One region of the Streptomyces sp. NPDC055189 genome, then DNA from elsewhere that is predicted to be linked to it. Evidence: riboswitches for the same ligand, from Rfam matches in the RefSeq annotation. Region 1 holds a riboswitch; each other region holds the start of a gene.

Region 1 (2,193 bases):
CGTGATGGCGCCCGTGCCCTGGGCCAGGCCGCGGGCCAGTGTGGCGATCTCGGCGGTCTTCTGGTGGGCGAAGGCGAGCCAGCGGGCGATCTGCGGGTCGATGTCCCGTTCGGCGGCGGAGTCCAGCGGGACGTGGAGCAGGGAGCAGGACGCGGAGACGTCGACCCGGTCGGCCAGACCCAGCAGCGTGCCCAGCGTGGACAGCGACTTCGACAGGTCGTTGATCCAGATGTTGCGGCCGTTGACGACGCCCGCGACAAGACGCTTGCCGGGAAGCCCGCCGACGGCGGCGAGATCCTGGAGCTGGCTCGCGGCGGACTCGGTGAAGTCCAGGGCGAGCCCCTCGACCGGCGCCTTGGCGAGCACCGGCAGCGCCTCGCCGAGCCTGCCGAAGTAGGAGGCGACCAGGAGCTGCGGACGGTCGGTGAGGGCGCCGAGGTCGCGGTAGGCGCGGGCGGCGGCGTTGAGTTCGGCCGGGGTGCGGTCCTGGACCAGGGCGGGCTCGTCGAGCTGTACCCATTCGGCGCCTGCCGCGCGCAGGTCGGCGAGGACCTCGGCGTACACGGGAAGGAGCCGGTCGAGCAGCGTGAGCGGCTCGAAGCCGGCGGCGACGCCGGGTGCGGGCTTGGCGAGGAGCAGATAGGTGACCGGGCCGACCAGGACCGGACGGGCGGCGAGGCCCAGCGCGATGGCCTCCTTCAGCTCGGCGACCTGCTTGGCGGAGTCGGCGGTGAAGACGGTGTCGGGACCGAGTTCCGGTACGAGGTAGTGGTAGTTGGTGTCGAACCACTTGGTCATTTCGAGCGGCGCCACGTCCCGGGTACCGCGGGCCATCGCGAAGTAGCCGTCGAGGGCGTCGTTCTCGACGGCCTCGCGGTGCCGCTGGGGGACGGCGCCGACCATGACGCTGGTGTCCAGTACGTGGTCGTAGTACGAGAAGTCACCGGTGGGCACTTCACTGATGCCGGCGTCGGCCAGGTGCTGCCAGGTGGCCGCGCGCAGTCGGGCCGCGGTGTCCCGCAGGGCGTCGGCGGTGACGCGGCCCTTCCAGTAGCCCTCGACGGCCTTCTTCAGTTCCCGGTGGGGGCCCTGGCGGGGGTAGCCGTACACGGTGGACCGTGCTGCCGCGGCTGCGGACTTCGATGTCACGGAAATCTCCTTCGCGAGATGACTCCTGAGAACCCCGGTGACGGGACACGGGCGCGAAGGGGTGACGGACCCGGCGGATCCCACCCGCGCCACGAGCGCGGTGCTCCGCCTGATCTGTACGCCGACCCGCCCACGAGGTCACCGGAATTTCCGTACGTGAGGGATCACGTACGGGCAACGGGCAGGTCTTCGGACTCGCGGGCACATCTGCCGGGGCAGATTCCTACTGGCCGTCGCTTCCCGGATCCGCGTGGATCCAGTGCGTATGACGGCGGTCGTTCCCACTCACCGCTGCGGGGCAGTCCCGGATTCCCACCGGGTTCCCTCTTGCGACGCTCCTGTCTGGCGGACAGGGCGAACCAGCTGCACTGGCCAGGCTAAAGGGTGGTCGGCCTGTTGGGCACCACTGATCACAATCCGGACCGTGAGGTGAGACACGGCCCCCAACTCCTGAGGCGGGGCAGCGCATGCGGAGGCGGGCGGCGCATGCGGAGGCGGGGCAGCGCATGCGGGGGCGCGGAACAGATCACCACTCTGTTCCGCGCCCCCGCCCACAGCAGCCGCAGGCCCCTCGGCCCGGCGGCGGACCCGGGCCCCTCAGCCCTGGTCGTAGGTGTGGAACCCGCGCCCGCTCTTGCGGCCAAGCAGACCCGCTTCCACCATGCGCCGCAGCAGCGGTGGCGGGGCGTACAGGGGTTCCTTGAACTCTTCGTAGAGCGATGCCGCGATGGAGGCGACCGTGTCCAGGCCGATCAGATCGGCCAGTTTCAGCGGCCCCATCGGGTGCGCGCAGCCCAGCTCCATGCCCGCGTCCACGTCGGCGGCCGTGGCGAAGCCGGACTCGGCCATCCGGATCGCCGAGAGCAGGTAGGGGATGAGCAGGGCGTTGACGACGAAGCCCGCTCTGTCCCTGGACCGGACGACCGTCTTGCCCAGGGTGTGCGAAGCGAAGTCCTCGACGGCGGCGAGCGTCCGCGCGCCCGTGTGCAGCGAGGAGACGACCTCGACCAGGGGAAGGACGGGGGCCGGGTTGAAGAAGTGCAG
Region 2 (2,193 bases), on a different contig from region 1:
CCGTACTGGTGCTCGCTGGGCAGCTGCAGGGCTTCCTCGTAGTCGTCGACCCGTACGACGCACAGGACGGGGCCGAAGATCTCCTCGCGGTAGATCCGCATCTGCGGACTGACCCGGTCGAAGAGCGAGGCACCCGCGAAGAATCCGTTCGCGTGCTCCGGCAGGGTGAATTGCCGTCCGTCGACGACGAGTTCGGCGCCTTCGTTGACGCCGATGTCCACGTACCGCCGGACGCGGTCGAGGGCGTCCCTGCTCACCAGCGGGCCGAAGTCGGCGTCCGGGTCGTCGCTGCGGCCGATGCGAAGGGCGCCGATGCGTGCCTTGAGCGCGGCTACCAGCGCGTCGGCGGTCTCCTCGCCGACGGGAACGGCCACCGAGATGGCCATGCAGCGCTCGCCCGCCGAGCCGTATCCGGCGCCGATGAGGGCGTCGACGGCCTGGTCGAGGTCCGCGTCGGGCATGACGATCATGTGGTTCTTGGCGCCGCCGAAGCACTGGGCACGCTTTCCGTGGGCGGCGGCGGTGGCGTAGATGTGCGCGGCGACGGGAGTGGAGCCGACGAAGCCGAGCGCGCCGACCCGGGCATCCTCCAGGAGGGTGTCGACGGCTTCCTTGCCGCCGTTGACGACGTTCAGGACGCCGGGCGGCAGGCCTGCCTCCAGGAACAGTTCGGCCAGCCGCAATGGCACGGAGGGATCACGCTCGGACGGCTTGAGGATGAACGCGTTGCCGCAGGCCAGAGCGGGCGCGGCCTTCCACAGCGGGATCATCGCGGGGAAGTTGAACGGGGTGATCCCGGCGACCACACCGATCGGGGAGCGCAGCGAGTGCACGTCGATGCCGGTGCCCGCGTTGTCCGTGAACTCGCCCTTGAGCAGATGCGGGACCCCGGCGGCGAACTCCACCACCTCCAAGCCGCGTTGGATGTCACCGTGCGCGTCGGCCACGGTCTTGCCGTGCTCGGCCGACAGCATCCGTGCCAGGGAGTCGCGTTCTGCCTCCACGAGTTGCAGGAAGCACAGCAGGACGCGGGCGCGCCGCTGGGGGTTCCAACGGCCCCACTCCTCCTGCGCGGTGACCGCGTCGGCGATCGCCGCCTCGGTGTCGGCCCGGCTCGCCAGCGGTACGCGGGCCTGGACGGTGCCGGTGTTGGGGTCGTAGACGTCGCCGAAGAGGCCGGACGTGCCGACGGTGTGCTTGCCGCCGATGAAGTGGGTGAGTTCACGGACCATGGGTGCGTGCCTGCTCTCGTCAGGTGAGATCCGGGGAAGGCACGGCGCATCGCCGGACCGGGCACACAGGTGTGTCCGCTGCCGGTGCGGGCCGCCGTGGGACAGCGAACGTCGGGACCGCCAGGGTCACGAAGATCTATGAGCGCAAAGTGAGTTGACTGCGCTCCGCCGGATCACCGAGGTCATGAGTACGGACCGGTGCCATGCGTGTCTGCTCCATCCTCGTGGACAACACGGAACATTCCGCGGCCGGTATCCTGACTCCCGGATCTCCGCGCGCCGCCCGCCTTCCCGGCAGACTTCGCCAGTGGCGTGTGGATGACAGCACACTCCCCGGTCACAGTGGCGGGACCGTGCCGGATTCACACCGGCTTCCCTGCACCGCGGACCTTGTGCCACGAAGATATAGTTGGACGTCCTAGTAAGTCCAGCCCTCCTGGCCGCGGGTCGCGACAGGAGCACTGCCGGTGCGGCCCATACGATCTGCCCACCCGCCCCGAAACTCCCGGAGCCGTCCGATGGATGACCTCGCACAACGGTGCAGCCCCCGGCGGCGTCGATGATGTCGCTCGCCCTCTACCTCCCCGGCGCGGGCAACCTCCCGCGATGGCTGCAGATCACGGTCGCAGTCGTGGTCATCGGCGCGATGGCGACCCGCATCTGGCTGTTCGTCCGCCGCCGGAAGTAGGCATCCCCGCCGCACCGGTTCCGGCGCCGCCGCTTTGCCCGTCGGGCCGCAGCACGACCACTGGAAGAATGCGTGCACATGCGCACCCTCTACCTCGTCACCCACCCCGAAGCCACCCACCATGTCGAGGGCGTCGTCGGCGGATGGCATGACTCTCGGTTGACCCCTGCCGGTGTCCGTGCGGCTGGGGCCATTGCCCGGGCGCTGCGGGCGCAGATTCCCGATGATGCCGAGGTGGAGCTGTTCTCGTCGGATCTGCGGCGTACCGTGCGG
Region 3 (2,193 bases), on a different contig from region 1:
CCCTGTCGTCGCGCTGAGCCGCCAGCTCACCCGGCTGATCTCGCTGACAGGGGCGACGCCCACGCTCAGCGACGACCGCCGTGCTGTGGTGCCCGCCCAGCGGCCCGAGCCCGGGGCCGGTGATCATGCCTGAGCTCGGCCAGGCCCCACCAGAAACCCATGAACACGGCGGCTGCCATGGCCACGAAGGCCCAGACGGCAAGCCGGGCGGCCGTTCCTTCGACGAGGAGCGAAGCCGCCGCGCCGACCAGGGCGGCAGCGGCGCCGAGCAACGCACACCCCGCCACGACCACGACGACCCCGGATGCCTTGCGTTTCCCCCCGTGCACACCGCCCACCAGGTGCCGCATTTCGGCGAGGTGATGCTCGGTCATCCTGTTCCCCCTCCCTCTCCCCCCGCACGAACGAGAGCGCTCAGGAACGCCTGCCAGCGCTCACCGGAGAAGACGACGCGTGGCCCCGACGGGTTCTGCGAATCACGGATGATCACCGCCTCCCGCACGAAGGCCACTTCGACGCAGTCTCCGGATTCGCTGTAACTGCTCCGGTGCCATGACCATCCGGACAAACTTTTACTGGACACGCCGACCTCCCCCGGCCGGAGAGCCGGCCTCCCTCGACGCGTGCCCATCGTCCTTCGCCCACGCCGACGCACGATAGTGCCGTGATCTTGGAAGGCCGACAGGTCCGCCGAGAACCACCGCACCACGTAACGACCCGGACCGAATCACGCTTGGACCGCTCTCCGGTTGTCGTGTTCCAGTCTAGGAAAGTTCAATTTCCAGGCCTAGGGAAAAATCGGCCTCATGTGGGCCTCGGCACACTCTCCCGTCCCAGGTCAACGGCAAGTTGACGGGCGTACGCGGGCGTGGTGGACTGCCGGAGCCATTACGGCGGCAGAAGAGGAAGCCGGTGCGAATCCGGCGCGGTCCCGCCACTGTCACCGAGGAGACGACTCCTCGGAAGCCAGGAACTCTCGCCGCCGATCTCGTCGAATCAGGGCGCGGACACCCTGAGTGAGGACATATCGCCATGCGCGGCCGCCCGTTGCCGGTCTCTGTGCCCCTGCCTGCTCCCCTCCGCGTCACGGCCGGCTGAAGCCATGAGTGCCGATCGCGACTTCGCGTACGGCGCCGCCGCCGGCCTCCTCGGTGATCTGTTCCTCGGCGATCCCCGCCGCGGGCATCCGGTCGCCGTGTTCGGGCGTGGCGCGGGCGTCGTCGAGCGTGTGCTGTGGCGCGACCACCGCGGGTGGGGCGCCCTGCACGCCGTGGTGTGCGCCGGGGGTGCGGCCGGTGCCGCCGCTCTGGCCTCTTGTCTCGTACGTGATTCACGCGCCGCGTCCGTCGCGCTGACCGCCGCCACCACCTGGGCCGTGGTCGGCGGCACCTCGCTTGGTCGTGAGGCGCGGGCCATCGGCGGGGCGCTCGCCGCCGGGGACGTCGAGGTCGCCAGGGAGCGGCTTCCGCATCTGTGCGGGCGGGATCCGCAGGCCCTGGACGCCGACGGCATCGCGCGGGCCGTGGTCGAGTCGGTCGCCGAGAACACCTCCGATGCCGTGGTCGGCGCCCTGGTGTGGGGCGCGCTCGGCGGGGTTCCGGGGCTTGTCGGTTTCCGGGCCGTGAACACGCTCGATGCCATGGTCGGGCACAAGTCCGCGAAGTACCGGCGCTACGGGTGGGCCTCCGCGCGCCTCGATGATGTTCTGGGGTGGCCAGGGGCCCGGCTCACCGCGGTTCTCGCGGCTGCCGCCGGGGATGCGCCCCGTGGCGCCCTGCGGGCCTGGCGCGCGGACGCCGCCAAGCATCCCAGCCCCAACGCGGGACCCGTGGAGGCCTCCTTCGCGGGGGCGTTGGGGGTGCGGCTCGGGGGGAGCCTCTCGTACGGAGGCCGGGTCGAGCACCGGCCCGTCCTGAACGGGGACGGGCGTGCCGTCGAAGTCGCCGACATCGAACGGGCCGTGAAGCTGTCGCGCCGGGTGGGGCTGCTTGCCCTGGGGGTCGCGGCAGTGGTGAGCACTATGCGGAAGGGCGGGGCCTGATGAGTGGTGGGCTGCTCGTTGCCGGTACCACGTCGGATGCCGGGAAGAGCGTGATCACCGCCGGGATCTGCCGGTGGCTGGCCCGTAAAGGGGTCTCGGTCGCGCCGTTCAAGGCGCAGAACATGTCCCTCAACTCCTTCGTCACGCGCGAG
Region 4 (2,193 bases), on a different contig from region 1:
GGACGATGTCGCCCTCCGGGTTCTGCGACCGGTCCACGAACATCTCGCCGGGCGCGGGACCCCAGTGCTCCTCCACGGACTCGCGCAGCTCGGCGGGGAGCGTCGCGAACCAGCGGCGGTAGTCGGCCGCCGGGATACGGACGGGGTTGCGGGCCAGCTGCTCCTCGGTGAGCCACTCCTGGTCGTGGCCGCCCGCCTCGATCAGCGCGTAGATCAGCTCGTCGCCGTCGCCGGAGACCAGGCCGGGCACCTCTTCGGTGCCGAAGTCGTAGCCCTCCTCCTGGAGGCGCCGCAGCAGGGCGACGGCGCTGGCGGGGGTGGCAAGGCCCACCGCGTTGCCGATGCGCGAGTGCTTGGTCGGGTAGGCGGACAGGACGAGCGCGACGCGCTTGTCGGCGGCCGGGATGTGGCGAAGGCGCGCGTGCCGTACGGCGATGCCGGCCACGCGGGCGGCGCGCTCGGCGTCGGCGACGTAGGCGGGCAGACCGTCCTCGTCGATCTCCTTGAAGGAGAACGGCACCGTGATCAGCCGCCCGTCGAACTCGGGAACGGCGATCTGGCTGGCGGCGTCGAGCGGGGATACGCCCTCGTCGTTGTCCTCCCAGTCGGTGCGCGAGCTGGTGAGGCAGAGCGCCTGGAGGATGGGCACGTCCAGGCCGCTGAGGGCTCCGGCGTCCCAGGACTCGTCGTCGCCGCCCGCGGAGGCTTCGGCGGGCCGCGTGCCGCCCGCCGCGAGGACCGTGGTCACGATCGCGTCGGCGGCGCGCAGTTCCTCGATGAGTTCGTCCTCGGGGGTACGCAGCGAGGCGACGTACAGCGGCAGCGGGCGGGCGCCGGCGTCCTCGACGGCGCGGCACAGCGCCTCGATGAAGGCGGTGTTGCCGCTCATGTGGTGGGCGCGGTAGTAGAGCACCGCGACGGTCGGTCCCTCGATGTCGCGGGCGGTGCGCTCCAGCGGGCCCCACGAGGGCGCCGCGGCGGGCGGTTCGAAGCCGTGGCCGGTGAGCAGGACGGTGTCGGAGAGGAACCTCGCCAGCTGCTCGAGGTTGTCGGGGCCGCCGTGGGCCAGGTAGGCGTGGGCCTCGGCGGCCAGGCCGATGGGCACGGTCGAGGCGGCCATCAGCTGGGCGTCGGGGGCCTGTTCACCGGTGAGGACGACCACGGGGCGGCCGGTCGCGATGACTTGGTCGAGGCCGTCCTGCCAGGCGCGCACGCCGCCAAGGAGACGTACGACGACCAGATCGGTGCCGTCCAGGAGCTGCGGAAGGTCCTCGAGCGCGAGCCGGGAGGGGTTCGCGTAGCGGTAGGTGACCGGGCCGTTTGCGGCGCGGGCGCTGAGCAGGTCGGTGTCGGACGTCGACAGGAGCAGGATCATGCGGCGTCGTGCCTTCCTCGGGGTGTCCACGCCCCGGGTGGTGTCGATGGCGTCTCCCCTGCTCGAGCGGACGAGAGCTCGGGGAAGGGAGTTCCTGACTCACCCGGCACCAGGACCGGGTTCACAGTGGCGGGACCGCGCCGGAATCGCACCGGGCTTCCTCCCCTTGTCGCCGTCTGTGGCGACGACGGGCCGGCCGGCCCGTCGCTAGGAATACTAAGGGCCGATCAACTACCGGGGGGCAGGCGGACCTGCTGCGATAGGTCGGTATGCTCGCCGCCATGCCCCCATCGGTCCCCTCGCCTGCGCTCTCGGGAGACGAGTCTGCCCGCAGCCGTGGTGACGCCTGCCCCGGGACGCTTCGGCTGCACCGGGCGGACGACGGGGCACTGGCGCGCGTCCGCGTTCCGGGCGGTCTGCTGTCCGCGGGGCAGGCCGATGCGCTGCGGGAGCTGGCCCGGCACCTCGGAGACGACGAGTTGCATCTCACATCCCGCGGCAATGTGCAGTTGCGCGGGCTGCGTACGGACTGCGGGAACGAACTGGCCCATGTCCTGGGCCGCGTGGGGCTGTTGCCCTCCGAACGCCACGAGCGTGCGCGCAATGTGGTGGCCTCCCCGCTCTCGGGACTCGACGGCCGAGGAGAGCGGGACGTCCGCCCGTGGCTGTCCGCCCTGGACGAACTGCTGTGCACCAGCGATCGGGCCGCCGATTTGTCCGGCCGGTTCCTGTTCGCCCTCGATGACGGCCGCGGCGACGTGGGCGCTCTCGGCGGGGACGTGACCCTGACGGCGCGCGGCGACGACGAGGCACTGCTG

Evidence for each region. A riboswitch is a leader RNA that binds a small molecule or an ion and turns the genes downstream of it on or off. The one in region 1 is predicted to bind cobalamin.
Region 2: another riboswitch for cobalamin. It lies ahead of ACWFR3_RS42755 (CoA-acylating methylmalonate-semialdehyde dehydrogenase); the one in region 1 lies ahead of metE (5-methyltetrahydropteroyltriglutamate--homocysteine S-methyltransferase).
Region 3: another riboswitch for cobalamin. It lies ahead of ACWFR3_RS35515 (cobalamin biosynthesis protein); the one in region 1 lies ahead of metE (5-methyltetrahydropteroyltriglutamate--homocysteine S-methyltransferase).
Region 4: another riboswitch for cobalamin. It lies ahead of cobN (cobaltochelatase subunit CobN); the one in region 1 lies ahead of metE (5-methyltetrahydropteroyltriglutamate--homocysteine S-methyltransferase).

What each region holds. Positions count from the first base shown of each region.
Region 1 covers NZ_JBSGSG010000067.1:15,069-17,261, reverse strand. The annotation lists gene metE (5-methyltetrahydropteroyltriglutamate--homocysteine S-methyltransferase) at 1-1,149, opposite strand, end outside; cobalamin riboswitch at 1,313-1,528, opposite strand; gene ACWFR3_RS33935 (3-hydroxybutyryl-CoA dehydrogenase) at 1,747-2,193, opposite strand, start outside.
Region 2 covers NZ_JBSGSG010000116.1:10,671-12,863, forward strand. The annotation lists gene ACWFR3_RS42755 (CoA-acylating methylmalonate-semialdehyde dehydrogenase) at 1-1,232, opposite strand, end outside; cobalamin riboswitch at 1,463-1,633, opposite strand; gene ACWFR3_RS42760 (hypothetical protein) at 1,771-1,920, shown strand; gene ACWFR3_RS42765 (histidine phosphatase family protein) at 1,999-2,193, shown strand, end outside.
Region 3 covers NZ_JBSGSG010000073.1:38,222-40,414, forward strand. The annotation lists gene ACWFR3_RS35500 (hypothetical protein) at 1-133, shown strand, start outside; gene ACWFR3_RS35505 (hypothetical protein) at 66-374, opposite strand; gene ACWFR3_RS35510 (DUF397 domain-containing protein) at 371-631, opposite strand; cobalamin riboswitch at 856-998, shown strand; gene ACWFR3_RS35515 (cobalamin biosynthesis protein) at 1,103-2,041, shown strand; gene ACWFR3_RS35520 (cobyric acid synthase) at 2,041-2,193, shown strand, end outside.
Region 4 covers NZ_JBSGSG010000019.1:110,610-112,802, reverse strand. The annotation lists gene cobN (cobaltochelatase subunit CobN) at 1-1,375, opposite strand, end outside; cobalamin riboswitch at 1,445-1,596, opposite strand; gene cobG (precorrin-3B synthase) at 1,645-2,193, shown strand, end outside.